2 regions of the Kitasatospora sp. NPDC029367 genome follow, and region 2 is predicted to be linked to the other one. Evidence: riboswitches for the same ligand, from Rfam matches in the RefSeq annotation. Region 2 holds a riboswitch; the other holds the start of a gene.
What was found. A riboswitch is a leader RNA that binds a small molecule or an ion and turns the genes downstream of it on or off. The one in region 2 is predicted to bind cobalamin.
Positions count from the first base shown of each region.

Region 1: linked by a shared signal. The riboswitch ahead of ACZ4W5_RS06130 (cobalamin biosynthesis protein) and the one ahead of nicT (Nickel transporter NicT) in region 2 are both predicted to bind cobalamin.

Region 1 is NZ_JBVHYH010000006.1:119,603-126,681, reverse strand. Features, by position in the region: gene ACZ4W5_RS06150 (CDP-alcohol phosphatidyltransferase family protein) at 1-698, shown strand, start outside; gene ACZ4W5_RS06145 (hypothetical protein) at 797-2,122, opposite strand; gene ACZ4W5_RS06140 (alpha/beta hydrolase family protein) at 2,722-3,849, opposite strand; gene ACZ4W5_RS06135 (helix-turn-helix domain-containing protein) at 4,289-4,981, opposite strand; cobalamin riboswitch at 5,177-5,305, shown strand; gene ACZ4W5_RS06130 (cobalamin biosynthesis protein) at 5,405-6,370, shown strand; gene ACZ4W5_RS06125 (cobyric acid synthase) at 6,500-7,079, shown strand, end outside.
Region 2 is NZ_JBVHYH010000030.1:2,144-9,222, forward strand. Features, by position in the region: gene ACZ4W5_RS18395 (regulator) at 1-1,950, shown strand, start outside; gene ACZ4W5_RS18400 (hypothetical protein) at 1,957-3,519, opposite strand; gene ACZ4W5_RS18405 (ArsR/SmtB family transcription factor) at 3,699-4,082, opposite strand; cobalamin riboswitch at 4,164-4,357, shown strand; gene nicT (Nickel transporter NicT) at 4,390-5,514, shown strand; gene ACZ4W5_RS18415 (EamA family transporter) at 5,524-6,393, opposite strand; gene ACZ4W5_RS18420 (helix-turn-helix domain-containing protein) at 6,606-7,079, shown strand, end outside.

The sequences.
Region 1 (7,079 bases), on a different contig from region 2:
CCACCGGGGTCCTCGTCCCGCACATCACCAACCCGGACGCCGCTCCGGACCGGCACAGCGCCGCCACCGCGGTGACACTGCTGCTGATCGGCTCGATGTGCGACCTCTTCGACGGCCTGGTGGCGCGGAAGCTCCGCTCCTCCGCCCTCGGAGCGGAACTCGACAACCTGGCCGACCTGATCAGCTTCGGCATCGCGCCGGCCTACTTCGTCGCCGTCTGGGGCATGGTCTCCCAGGGCTCCAACACCAAGCTCTCGGCGCTGATCGCGCTGACCGTGCTGCTCGCGGTGGTCCTGCGGCTGGCCCGCTTCTCGGCCGTCAAGATGCGGCCCGGGGTGTTCCAGGGCATGCCCTGCCCGATGGGCGCGATGACGGTCATCGCCATCGTGCTGCTCGACCCGCCGTTCCTGCCCGGTCTGCTCGCCATCTTCGGCGCCGCGTACCTCATGGTCAGCCGGATCGAGTACCCCAAGCCGCAGGGGCTGCTGGCCACCGCCACGCTCTGCTGGGTCGTCGTGGCGATCGGCTGCCTGGCCGCCTGGGCGACCGGGCTGCCCGGGGGCGACACCCTGATGCACATCGGCGCCTTCGCCCAGATCACGCTCGCCGCGATGGCGCCGCTGCTGGTCATCCGGCGCAAGGTCGGGCAGAAGGTCGGCGACGTCCGCGCCCGGCGGGCGGAGTCGCGGCTCGGCTGAACCGCCGCGTGACGTAGTGACGTACGGAGGGCCCGGAACCATCAGGTTCCGGGCCCTTCGCGTTGCTTCTGGGGGGTCTGCGGTCCTTGCTGGGAGGGTCACGCCCCGCCGGTGTGGACGCTGAACGCCGAGCGGCGGGCCGCCCGGGCCACGCCCGGGTCCGGGTGCACGCCGGAGACCGCCGTCAGCACCGAGGCCGCCCGGGGGTGCCCGGACTGCCGGGCCCGGGCGAACAGCCGCACCGGGTCACCCGCCGAGGCGCCCTCGACGTGCCCCACCAGCAGCTCCGTCTCACCGTGGTCCAGCACCGCCGCCGCCGTGTCCACCCACAGCCAGGCCGCGTCCTCGGCGCCCAGCACGTCCGCCGGGGCGACCCCCTCGTCGGACCGCTCGGCCAGCCAGAGCAGCGCGTACGGGCGCAGCACCGGCTCGTCCACCGCCGCCCGCACCGCCTGCTCGGCCGGACCGCCCGCCACCCTCAGCGCCTCGAAGGCCAGGCCGCGCACCAGCGCGTCGTCGCCCTGGGCCGCGTCCAGCAGCTCGGCCACCGCGCGGTCCGCCGGGCGGGCCGCCACCCAGGCGCGGAACTCCGCCCGGGCCGGGCCCGGCGAGTAGTCCGCGCAGGCGTTCAGCAGCTCGAAGGCGCTCTGCTCGATGTGCCCGGCCGCGGTCTGGGCGACGGTGCAGATCTCCTCCAGCTTCGCCCGCACCGCCCAGTGGCCCAGCGGGGACAGCTCGGCGGCGTCGTCGCGGCGCACCACGGCGCCGACCGCCGTCAGGCCGTCCAGCATCCAGTCCAGCACCGCGGCCACGTCGGAGGGCGCGGCCGGGGTGTCGATCTGCGGCGCCCGGCAGGTGCCGCGGACCGCGGACACCGCCGAGGCGGCGTGCGGCACCGGCGACAGGCCCGGATTGCCCAGCCCGGCCCCGACCCGGCGCTCGTCCAGGCCGCGGCGCAGCAGCTCCAGCAGCTCGCTCTCGGCCACCGGGCCGTCCACCAGGTGCAGGAAGGACAGCAACTGCGGGGCCTGGTCCACGGCCTGGCCGGCCAGGACGGCGAACACCCCGCGCAGCGCGGCGGGCGGCACCGGGGCGAGCAGCGTCCAGGCGTCGAACAGCCCGGACCAGCCGCGCACCACGGCCTCGTCGTCGTGCTCCCAGGCGTGCAGGCGCCAGCCGGGGCCCGCTCCGCCGTCCCGGGCCTCCACCAGGCCCACCAGCAGGGCCTGGCCCCAGGCCTTGGCCGCCGCGCCGACCGTCATGGCCAGCGCCCGGCCGGCCTCACGGGCGTCGTCCGGGAGCAGCTCGCCGCGCTTGTCGACCTCCGCCAGCTCCCCGGCCCAGCGGGCGATCCGGACGGCGTCCACCAGCATCCGACGGGCCAGCGGGGCCAGCTCGGCCGGCGCGGGGAAGCCCTCCGGCACCGGAACCCGGCCCCGGCCGGGGGCCGGGGCGGGACCACGGCGTCGGGGTACGGCGGCCCCGCCCGGCCTGCCGCCGGAGGGCCGTTGGGCCGTACCGGGGAGACGGGTCACCGTCGCACCGGTACCGATCGTCGGCGGGAGCGGGGCATCACGGTCGCGCGGGTTCCGAGACGTCACGTCGAGCAGTCTTCCCCTTGTACCGGCCTTCTGTCACATCCGGTTGCCCGTACGACCGCTCGACCGGGGGCGGCACCTCCGCAAGATCGGGCAACAGAGGCAAACCGCCTGGCCGGAAACGTGTGGCGGGGTCATGCCAGGGGGGTGGTGGGGCGTTGCCCTGGCCGGTTGGGTGGTCACGCTGCGTGTGGGGGTGGGGGCGGTGGGTGGTTCTGCGGGCGTGCGGGAGGGGCGGGGTGCGGTGGAAGCGGAGGGCTGTGATCCGGCCAGGTGGCATGTGCCGGTGGGGGGCAGTGCTGCACCGGAAGTCGGCGGGGTCGACTTCCGGTGCAGTGGGGGTGAGGGGAGGGGGAGGGGGAGGGGGGATCTGCTGAGGGGGTTCGGGAGCAAGGTTTGCCCCTGAGGGCGGGGCGGGGCTGGGGTCAGAGCAGTGGGGTCAGCCAGCGGCGGAGGAGCTCGGTGTAGTGGTCCGGTGCCGAGTTCCAGAGGGCCGCGTGCTCGGCGCCCGGGAAGCGCTGGAGGTTGACCACGTCGTGGCGGGCCGCGGCCAGGCGCTCCACCGTGCCGATCGGTGCGATCGTGTCGTCCGGGCTGTGCAGCACCAGGGTCGGGACCCGCAGGTCCGCACCCTCCGCCAAGCGGGAGAAGTCCGCCAGGTCGACGCCCGTACGGCCCTGCGCGGCCAGCGCGCCGAGCTCGGCGGAGACCCCGGTGAAGCCCGCCCGGGCGGCGTCCCGGCGGGCGGCCGCGGGCAGGTCCAGGACCGGCGAGTCCAGCACGATCCCGCTGATCGCGTGCGCCCAGGCCGACCGCGCCGCCGTCTGCAGCACCGTCGTCGCACCCACCGACCAGCCGTACAGGATCACCCGGCCCGCGCCGTGGTCCAGGGCCAGCCGCATCGCCGACTCGACGTCCCGCCACTCCGTCTCGCCGAAGTGGCTGTAGCCGTCCGGGGAGGCCGGGGCGCCCTCGTCGCCGCGGTAGGTGACCACCAGCGCCGGCAGCCCCAGACGGTGCAGGGCCGGCAGCACCGAAAGGGTCTGCCCGCGGTCCGCCTCCGGGCCGTGGACCAGGATCACCCAGGTGCCGCGCTTGCCGCCGAGCAGCCAGACCGGCAGCGGGCCCAGCTCGCCCTCGGCCACGGTGTCGGTGAAGGCCAGGCCGAGCGCCGAGGTCGGATCGCCCAGGTACACGCGCGGAGTGAAACGGACCTCCGTGCCGGGCGTCAGCGTGCCCCGGTCCGCCCGGACCAGGCGCCGGGTGACGCCCTGCGCGTCACTGTGCAGGACCTCCTCCACCACGGCATGCCCGCCGTCCGCCCACTCCACCGCCCAGCGGCCGGGCCGCAGGCTCTCCGGGCGCCGGCTGAACGTCACCCGCCCCGCCGCCAGGCTCTGCACCAGCACCGGCCCCGAACCCTGGCCGCCGGCGGTTGGGCCCGCACCCGGACGGACCATCCGCTCGGAAGCCCGACGGCCGACGACCAGGACGGCGGCCCCGGCGGCGGCTCCGGTGGCGGCCGCCACGACGGCTGCGGTTCTCCAACGCATATCGATCCCCGCTCTGTTCACGGACCTGGACGGTGTTCGAGGACCAGTCCACAAGGGGCCTGGCGGGGCGGCCACTGGGCTGGGCCGTCTGGGGGCCGGGGGCCGCTGCGCGGGGCTTTGGTTGGGGGGTGGGCTCTCGGGAGGGTGGGTTGGTCCGGGGGCGGTTCCGGGGGTGGGCGCTCCGGGGGCTGGATGATTTTCAGACCGCCGACCCTCATCGAGGGGTGCTGGGCGCCGTTGGCGGTCTGAAAATCACCCGTCACGCCCCCTTCCGCACCCACCCCCTCCACCGCCCCCTCCCGCAGCGCGTCCCTCTCGCCTGGGTCGGGTGGGGGGAGGGGGGTGGTGGGGGTGGGTGGGTGAGTGCGGGTAGGTGGGTGGGGGTGGGGGTGGGGGGTGGCGTGTGTGTGGGGGGGTTGGTGTTTGTGGGGTGGTGTGGTCAGACGGGGATGGTGGGGTGGTGGGTGCTGAGGAGGTGCCAGAAGCGGGGGGTGAGGGGTGGGGTGGGGGTGGTGGGGTGGGTGGTGGTGCCCCAGTGGGAGGGGATGTGGTGTTCCTGGTGGAGGACGGGGAGGACGGCGGCGAGGTCGGGTTCGGGGACGGGGACGAGGTGGGCGATCGGGCGGAGGTGGGGTTGCCAGCGGCCGGCCACGCATTGGCGGAGCAGGGTGTCGAGGGCCTCGCGGCGGCCGGTGGCTTCGATCAGTTCGGTGAGGCGCAGACCGAGGACCTGGGCGAGGGCGTGGGTCTGGTCGGGGTCGCCGTCCCAGTGGCCGGTCAGTTCGGCCTGGCGGTAGGTGGGGAGGGGGATGCCGACCCGTTCGGCGACGGTCTCCGGGGGGAGTTCCCGGGCGAGGCGGTGGTCGCGCAGGGTGACCGGGGGGCCGGGCATCAGGGCGGCGGCCGGGCACCAGAGGGCGCGGGCGAGGGCGATGAACTCGGTCTCGCCGGGGCGCAGCACGCCGTCCTCCCAGGCGAGGACGTGGCCGGGGAGCAGTCGGACGCCGTGTGCGGCCATGCCCTCGGCGACCTGCTCGGGGGTCAGCCCTAGGCCGGTTCGGTGGGCCCGGGCGGCCTCCGGTGAGAACGGCACCGGGGTGGGGGCGGCGGCGGGGGGCTTTCTGCGGCGCATGGCCGAACCGTAGGCGTGGCTCGCGGCGCGGCCCCAGCCGCCGAACGCACGAAGCGGGGGCGCCGGGCCCGTCGTGGGGCTGGGCGATCGCACAGGGCGGGGGCGGGCGTGTCGTGTGACCAACCCCTCCGTGACCTCGGTTGACTCCCGGTTCGGGCGCGTGATGGGATCCTGGGGCCAAACGGAGGCATGGAGAGGAAGCCGGTGCGAGTCCGGCGCGGTCCCGCCACTGTCACCGGGGAGCACGCTCGGAAAGTGCCACGGCGGCCCGTCAGGGGCCGCTGGAAGGCCCGGGGGTGCGTCGGACCCGGAAGCCAGGAGACTCTCGCCCCCGGTACGTCGATCCAGGGCGCGGACCCTGAGTGAGGACACCCACGCGATGCAGGCTGCCCCGCCCGGTTGGATTCCCAGCCTTTCGTTGTTGTGCGCCCGCTGACCCGGGCCGCCGCCTTCGGCCTGGGCGCGCTCGCGGGCTACGCCGCCGACGCCCGGTACGCCGACCCGCGCCGCGGGCACCCCGTCGCCCTGTTCGGCACGGCCGCGGGGCGGCTGGAGCGGCGGCTGTGGCGCGACGGCCGGGCGGCCGGTGCCGGGTACACCGCGGTGTGCGTGGGTGCGGTGGCGGCCGGCGCGCTCGCTCTGGACCGTACGGTCGGGCGCCGTCCGCTGGGCCGGGCCGCGTTAGCGGCGGGGGCGACCTGGACGGTGCTCGGTGGCACCTCGCTGACCCGGGAGGCCCGCACCATCGGACGCTCGCTGGCCGTCGGCGATCTGACGGCGGCCCGGGAGCGGCTGCCGCACCTGTGCGGGCGGGATCCGAGTGCGCTGGACGGGCAGCAGATCGCCCGGGCGGTGGTCGAGTCGGTGGCGGAGAACACGGCGGATGCCGTGGTGAACGCGCTGGTCTGGGGCGCTTTGGCCGGTACGCCGGGGCTGTTGGCCTTCCGTGCGGTGAACACCCTGGACGCCATGGTGGGCCATCGCTCGCCCCGCTACGCCCGCTTCGGTTGGGCCTCGGCCCGGCTGGACGACGTGGCGGGCTGGCCGGGTGCCCGGCTGACGGCCCTGCTGACGGTGGCCGCCGCGCCCGAGCCCCGGACCGCCTGGCGGGTCTGGCGCCGGGACGGTTCCGCGCACCCGAGCCCGAACGCGGGCCAGGCCGAGTCGGCCTTCGCGGGGGCGGTCGGGGTCCGGCTGGGCGGGACGTTGCAGTACGGGGAGCGGGTGGAGCACCGGCCGGTCCTGGGTGCGGAGTTGCGGCCGGTGACGGTGGACGACATCGAGCGGGCCTGCACGCTGTCCCGGCGGGTGGGCGCGCTGGCGCTGGGTACGACGGTCGCGGGGCACGTCCTGCTGCGGATGCTGATGAGGAAGAAGGGTGGGGCATGAGCGAGCGCAGCGAGTTCATCATCGGAGGGTGCGCGTTGTGCGGGGCGGGCGAATGAGCGAGCGCAGCGAGTTCATCATCGGAAGGTGCGCGTTGTGCGAAGCGCCTGCCGAGCGTAGCGAGGCGGGCGCATGAGCAACGCACTGTTGGTCGCGGGGACGACCTCGGACGCGGGCAAGAGCGTGGTGACGGCCGGGATCTGCCGTTGGCTGGCCCGGCAGGGTGTGCGGGTGGCCCCGTTCAAGGCGCAGAACATGTCGCTGAACTCCTTCGTCACCGCCGACGGCGCCGAGATCGGCCGTGCCCAGGCGATGCAGGCGCAGGCCGCCCGGGTGGAGCCGGAGGCGGCGATGAACCCGGTGCTGCTCAAGCCGGGCGCGGACGGCCGCAGCCAGGTAGTGCTGCTCGGCAGGCCGGTGGCCGAGGTGGGCGCGCTGGACTACCGGGAGCGCAAGCCCGTCCTGCTGGAACGGGCGCTGGAGTGTCTGGCCGATCTGCGCGCCCGCTACGACGTGGTGGTGTGCGAGGGCGCCGGCTCCCCCGCCGAGATCAACCTGCGGGACCGGGACATCGCCAACATGGGGCTGGCCACGGCCGCCGCGCTGCCGGTGGTGGTGGTCGGGGACATCGACCGGGGCGGGGTGTTCGCGGCGATGTACGGGACGCTGGCGCTGCTGTCGGCGGAGGACCAGCGGCACGTGGCCGGCTGGT
Region 2 (7,079 bases):
GGCAATGTGATCCAGGGCGGGAACGTCACGGTCCAGCTGCACGACAGCCTCCGGACGCCGCATCAGGTCCGGCCGTCCCGGGACTTCTTCGTCAACCGGGAGCGAGAGCTCGCCACCCTCGTGGCGGCGGTCGGCCGGGTCGAGGAGCGCAGGCCCCGGATCGTGGCGTTCACCGGGCTCGGCGGGGTCGGGAAGACGGAGCTGATCGCCCATTTCGTGTCGCGGCACGGCGGCCTCTTCCCCGGTGGGGACCTCTACGCCGATCTCGCGGCGTACCGCCATCTCGGCGGGGTCGACCTCAGCGAGGTGCTGGCCGGGTTCCTCCGGGAGTTCGGGGTGGCGGACGTCCCCGGCACCCTGCCGGAGCGGGCGGCGCGGTTCCGGACGATCACGGCCGAGCGCCGGGTGCTCGTGTTCCTGGACAACGTCGAGCACGCGGCCGAGGTCAGGGGGCTGCTGCCGGCCGGCGGCCTGGTGGTCGTCGCGGGCCGCCGACGGCTGCCGGGGCTGAGACTGGACGGCGCCGAGGTGCTCCAGCTCGATCCGCTCAGTCCGGCGGCCGGCGTGGAACTGGTGCGCTGCTGGCTCGGCCCGGGCCGGGGCACCGACCAGGAGGTCGCCGAGCTGGTCGGATTCTGCGACGGCCTGCCGCTGGCCCTGAACGCGATGGGCTACCAACTGCTGGACGGCGAGCTGGAGATCGATCAGGCCCTGGCCGAACTCTCGGATCCGGCGCACCGGTTGGTGTCGCTGGACAACGAGGAGGGCGGGATCGACAGGATGCTCGACCCGGTTGTCCGGCGGCTGTCCCCGCACGCCAAGGCGCTCTACCACCTGGTGGGCGTCAACCCGGGGCCTTTCGTTTCGGCGGAGTTGGCCGAGGCGGCCGGGATCGACCGGGCGTCGGAAGGCCTGCGTGAGCTGCGTTCCGCGCACCTGCTGGACGATGTCGTCGACGACGGCCCGGGGCGGCGCTTCCGCGCTCACGACCTGGTCCGGCTGCACGCGCGTGGGTGCGCCCGCGAACTGCCCGAGCGCCTCGACCTGCTGGCCCGGACCGTCGGGTACTTCCGTGGCCGGGCCGCGTTGGCGGACACCCTGGTGCTCGGGGACCGTCTCCGGCTCCAGGAGCGCAGCGGTGCGGGGCTGCCCGGGTTCACCGACAAGAAGAGCGCACTCGGGTGGCTGCGGGCCGAGCGGGCCGATCTGCGGGAGGTCGTTCGGGCGGCGGCGGAGCAGGGTTGGCACGGCGAGGTGTGGCGGCTGTGCGAGTCGCTCTGGGCCCTGTACCACAGCGACAAGAACTACGGCGACTGGATCGAGACCCACCGGCTCGGCGTGGAGTCGGCGCAGTGGGACAACCGCCCGGACGCGGTGATCCGTATGCGCAACCAACTCGCGCGGGCTCATTACGAGTTGAAGGAGTACCCGCTGGCCGTCGAGCAGGTGGCGATGGCGTCGGAGATCCTGCCGCTCGTCGACGAGCCGCGGCTGAGCGGCGTGCTGTACGAGACCGACGGTCTGCTCTGCCTGGCCGACGGGCGTCCGGAGCGTGCGGTGGAGCGGTTCGCCCTGGCCAGGGAGGCCAACGAGGGCGATCCGCACGGCGAGGTCGTGCAGGACTACAACATCGCCCAGGCCCTGATCGCGGCCGGGCGGGCGGGTGAGGCGATCGGTGTGCTGGACGAGGCGGCGGTGACCGCCGAGCGCACCGAGGACGAGCCGATGCTGATGCGGCTGCCGCTGGTGCGGGCCCGTGCGTACCGAGACCTGGGGGACCTGGAGGCGGCCGTCCGGTGCGCGGAGGAGTGCGTGCGACGTGCGGCGCAGCTCGGCCAGCTCGCCAAGGAGCGGGAGGCGCACCGACTGCTGCTCTCGCTCGCGGAGGAGCTCGGGGATGCCACGCTCGCGGCACGCAGCCGGGCTTGGCTGGGAGAGTCGGAGGCCTAGGCGCGTCTAGGCCGGTCGTGCCGTGAAGGCCACCCGGGTCAGGTGGGTGCCGGTGCGGATGGTGAGGCCGTGGTCGGGCAGCAGGGCCGGCTCGCCGCCGTCGGCGAGCCACAGGACGAGCGCGGAGCCCAGCAGAAGCGGGTCCAGGAGCGGCTCGGTGGTGCCCCAGGCTTCCTCGGCCTGTGCCTCCAGGAGCAGGCCGTCGGGCAAGCGGACCAGGTGGCGGGCCTCACCGAGGGCGGCCACCAGCACGGCGGCGCTCGGCCAGTCGGCCGAGGCCTCGGCGAGCCAGTGTTCGGCGGGCCGTTCGGCCCGGATCGTGGTGCGGGCCAGGACCTCCGCCGTGAACTTCAGTTCTCGGACGGGTTCCTCGGTACTCGCGACGTGGAAGCCTCGGGGGCGGTGGCGCTCGGGGACGACGATCGGGAACCGGCGGAGGCTGACCTCGCTGCCCCGGCATTCGCCCTCGACGTCGTAGGCCGTCGGCGACTCGGCGGGTAGCGGGACGGGTGCCGGGTAGGGCGGCAGGTCCGGGGCCTTGGCCGGCCGGTCGACGGCCGGCAGGAAGTCGTGCAGCAGGGTGGCCAGGAGCTCGCCGGAACGACCGCGTCGGCCGAGCGAGCGGTCGGTGATCGACTGCAGTGAGGCCGGATCGTGCTTCGCCATGGCCTGTTCGATCTGGGCCAGCAGGTCGCTGTGCGGATCGAGCGCGGGCGCGGCCTGGCCGAAGGCGTAGGTGGGGGACCGCGGGTCCAGTTCGGCGGCGCCGGTGGTGACGAGCAGGGTCGGGTGCCGCAGGGCCGCACCGTAGAAGGAGACCGAGCCGTGGTCGCCGATCAGGCAGTCGGCGGCGACGACGGTGGCCTGCCAGCCCTGGTGCGGCGGGATGAGCCGCAGGCCGGAGCGGGTGGCGGCGGCGAGGATCGCCTCCGGGTCGTGCTTGGCCCAGATGTTGGGGTGCAGGATCACCGCCACGGTGTACTCGTCGGCCGGGAGCTGGGCGATGAGAGACGACGGGAGGTCGAGGGCGTGGGCGAATAACGAGTGTTCGCTCCAGGTGGAGTTGACCACGACCAGGCGCCGTCCGTCGACGGCGCCGAGCGCGGCGCGGTAGCGGTCCCGGGAGTCCGCGCTGTGCTGCATCCGGTCGTGACAGAGGTCGCCGACCTCCCGGGCGCGGGGGAGGGCCTCGGGACACCAGTCCGCCAGCCGGCCGAACTGTTCGGAGTGGGTGAGGCCGACGACGCTGGGGAACACCCGCCGCCGGTAGGTGAGTTCCCGCCGGGACAGGCCGGCGGCGCTGACCGGGTCGCCGGTGGACTCGGTGACCAGCCGGTTGTACCCGGCGCCGTGCGGGAGGACGACGAGCGGCGCGTGCAGCCGGTGCATGGAGGCGTGGACGGCGCAGGCGACAGCAAGGTCGAACTCGTAGCGGACGGCCTCCTTCCAGGGCATCACGGTGATGTTGCCGGGCAGGGTGCGGAGGTAGTCGTCGAGTCCGGTGGCGAACTCCGAGCCGGGGTTGACGGTGATGTAGAACCTGATGCCGTCCTGACCACGCAGCAGCATGAGCACGTCGAGAACCCGGGTGGCCGAGGTGAGCGTGCGGGCGACGGCGAGGACGCGCGCCGTGACCGGTCGGGAATCCCAGCGTGAGTCGTCGGGCCAAGGCCGAGGCCGGAGGCGAATCAGCACACGAAGATCGTACTCATCCCCCCGCGCCCCCGGCGTGGTTTGCCGAGTGTCGGTCAGCCCGCCGCCGCGGCGGGCTCCTCGTGGTCGGCGGCGGCGCACTCGTCGAGCAGGGGGCGCATGGCGTCGTCCACGAGCCGGTAGCGCACCACGCGTCCGTCCTTGTCTCCGGTGACCACTCCCGCGGTGCGGAGCAGCCGCAGGGCCTGGGAGACGGCCGGGTCGCGCATGCCGGTGGCGACCGCCAGGTCGCTGACGGCGAGCGGGCCGGCCCGGTGGAGGGCGAGCAGCAGGGCGAGCCGTCCGGGGTCGGCGAGCAGGGAGAACCGCTCGGCCCAGGACCGGACGTGCTCGGTGTCACCGATGGCGGCGATGGCTTCGCAGACCCGGTGTCCGTCGATGGTGCGGTGGCCCGCGCGGTCGGCCGGTACGAGATGCATGCGGACATTCTGGCAGCTCACGACCTGTGATCCTGGACACCTGCACAGGTGCGCAACCTTGCGAGGGTGCGGTCCTGCCCCTACGGTGTTCCCCGCCGTGGTGCTCGGGAATACCGGTGACGGACCTTCGACAGGTCCTGCTCCGGAGCGGCCCTCGCCACTGTGATCGGGGGAGAGAAGTCCGGACCCACATGCCACTGGGCGCTTCGTGCGCCTGGGAAGGCGGGTCCGGGAGCCCCGTAAGCCAGGAGACCGGCCACGGCATCTCACGAAGTCATTCCACGAGGTGCTGGAGCGTGATCCGAAGATGACCCTGCCCGAAACCGCCGCGCCCGCCGAGGCGGACCCCGCCCCCTCCGTACTGCCCACCTTCCGGTGGAAGCGCGAGGACACCGTCCGTACCGCCGGGCTGATGGGGGTGATCCTGGCCATGCACGTGGTGGCCTTCGGGACCCTCATCTTCCTGGTCGCGCCGCACAACTACGCCGTCGGCACCCAGGTCTTCGGGGTGGGCCTGGGCATCACCGCCTACACCCTCGGCATGCGGCACGCCTTCGACGCCGACCACATCGCGGTGATCGACAACACCACCCGCAAGCTGATGGCGGACGGCAAGCGGCCGGTCTCGGTCGGGTTCTGGTTCGCCCTCGGGCACTCCTCGATGGTGGTCATCATGGCCGCCCTGGTGGCGGGCGGCGCCCAGCTGGCGAACACCCTGATGGACGACGACTCGGCCACCCACAAGTGGCTCGGGGTGGTCGGCACCACGGCCTCCGGCGCCTTCCTCTACCTGATCGGCGCGCTCAACCTGGCGGCGCTGCTCGGCATCCTCAAGGTGTTCCGCTCGATGCGGGCCGGGCAGTTCGACGAGTCGGAGCTGGAGGCGCACCTCGACTCGCGCGGCTTCATGGCCCGGATCCTGAACCGGGCGACCCGCTCGATCACCCGGCCCGGGCAGATGTTCCCGGTCGGCATGGTGCTGGGCCTGGGCTTCGACACCGCGACCGAGGTCACCCTGATGGTGATGGCCGGTTCGGGCGCGGCGGCCGGGCTGCCCTGGTACGCGATCGTCTGCCTGCCGCTGCTGTTCGCGGCCGGGATGAGCCTGTTCGACACCCTGGACGGGACGTTCATGAACTTCGCGTACCAGTGGGCCTTCTCCAACCCGGTGCGCAAGGTGTACTACAACCTGACCATCACCGGGCTGTCGATCGCGGTGGCCTTCATCATCGGCACCATCGAGCTGGTCGGCGTGCTGCACGAGAAGCTCGACCTGACCGACCCGGTGACCGGGTTCATCGCGGACATCTCGCTGGACAACGTCGGCTACGCGATCGCCGGGCTGTTCGTGGTGGTGTGGGCGATCGCCATCGGGTACTGGAAGCTGGCGGGTGTCGAGAAGCGCTGGACGCCCGCGCAGCAGCAGCAGTAGCGGTCGGGGTCACGCCGCCGCGAGCAGCAGCGTGCCCGCCACGGCGAGCCCGGCGCCGACCACCTGGACCGGGCGCAGCCGCTCCTTCAACACCCCGCGCGCCAGCAGCGCGGTGACCACCGGGTAGAGCGAGGCCAGCACGGCGGCCACCGCCGCCGAGCCGCCGTGCGAGGCCGACGCGTAGGCGGCGTTGCCGGCCACGTCGAGCAGCCCCACGGCGGTGAGCAGCGGCAGCCGGGAGCGCAGCCCGGGCAGCAGTCCGCCGTCGGCGGCGCCACGCAGCGAGTACACGCCACGCAGCGAGTACAGCAGCGCGGCGCCGCCGACCGCGATGTTGACCAGCCGCTGGACGCACAGCACCAGCAGCAGCCCGCCGCCGGCCGAGGCCTGGGCGAGCAGGGACATGTTGGCGCCGAACCCGAAGGCGGCGGCCAGGGTGAGCAGCAGGGCGGTACGGGCGGCGGCCGGTCCGCCGCGTTCGGGCCCGCCGGCCAGCACCACGCCGGCCACCGCCACCGCGATCCCGGCCAGCTGCGCCGGGCCGGGGCGCTCGCCGAGCGCGAGCCCGAGGCCGACCGGGACGGCGACGCCCACGGTGGCCAGCGGGGAGACCACGCCCATCGGGCCGAGGGCGAGCGCCCGGTAGAAGGCGAGCATCGCGAACGGGCCGATCACCCCGGCGGCGACGGCGTACCAGAGGGCCGGGGAGGCGTCGGCCCAGCCGCCGGTGGCCAGCACCGCGAGCAGCAGCACGGCGGCGGCCGTGGCCTGGGAGACGACCACGACGGCGAGTGCGGGCAGTCGGCGGGTGAGGATGCCGCCGCCGAAGTCGCCGAGGCCGGTGAGCAGGCTGGCGGCGAGGGCGAGCAGGGCGGTCACCGGAGCGCCCCGGGGCTCACGGCGTGCGGGGTCGAGGCCCGGGGGGCCGAGGCGCAGGGGATCGAGGCGTGGGGGATCGAGGACAGCACAATGCACTCCGAAGTACAGTCGGATGGACTTGTTGCCGGAACGGCAGCGTAGTGCACAAAACTGAACTCGGCCGAACACTATTCTGTACTTCTCGTACGGTGAGACACCGGAGGACTGCCCGCGTGCCGGACCCCGACCTGGTCTCCAGGGCCCTCGCCCGGAACCTCAAGCGACTGCGCACCGAGCGCGGCCACACCCTGGACGCCCTCGCCGCCCGGTCCGGGGTGAGCCGGGGCATGATCGTCCAGATCGAGCAGGGCCGCACCAATCCGAGCGTGGCCACCGTGGTCCGGCTCGGCGACGCGCTCGGCGTCTCGATCGCCACCCTGCTCGACTACGAGGAGGGCCCGGACGTCCGGATCGTGCCCGGCGACCAGGCCGTCCCGCTCTGGAACGGGCCGGCCGGCGGGACCGGCACCCTGCTGCACGGGATCGAGGCGCCCGGGCCGCTGGAGCTGTGGGAGTGGCGGATGGCGCCCGGTGAGGAGTACTCCTCCGAGCCGCACCCGGCCGGGACGGTGGAGATCCTCCGGGTCGTCGAGGGCGAGCTGACCCTGCTGCACGGCGAGCGCGAGCACACCGTGCCGGTCGGGAGC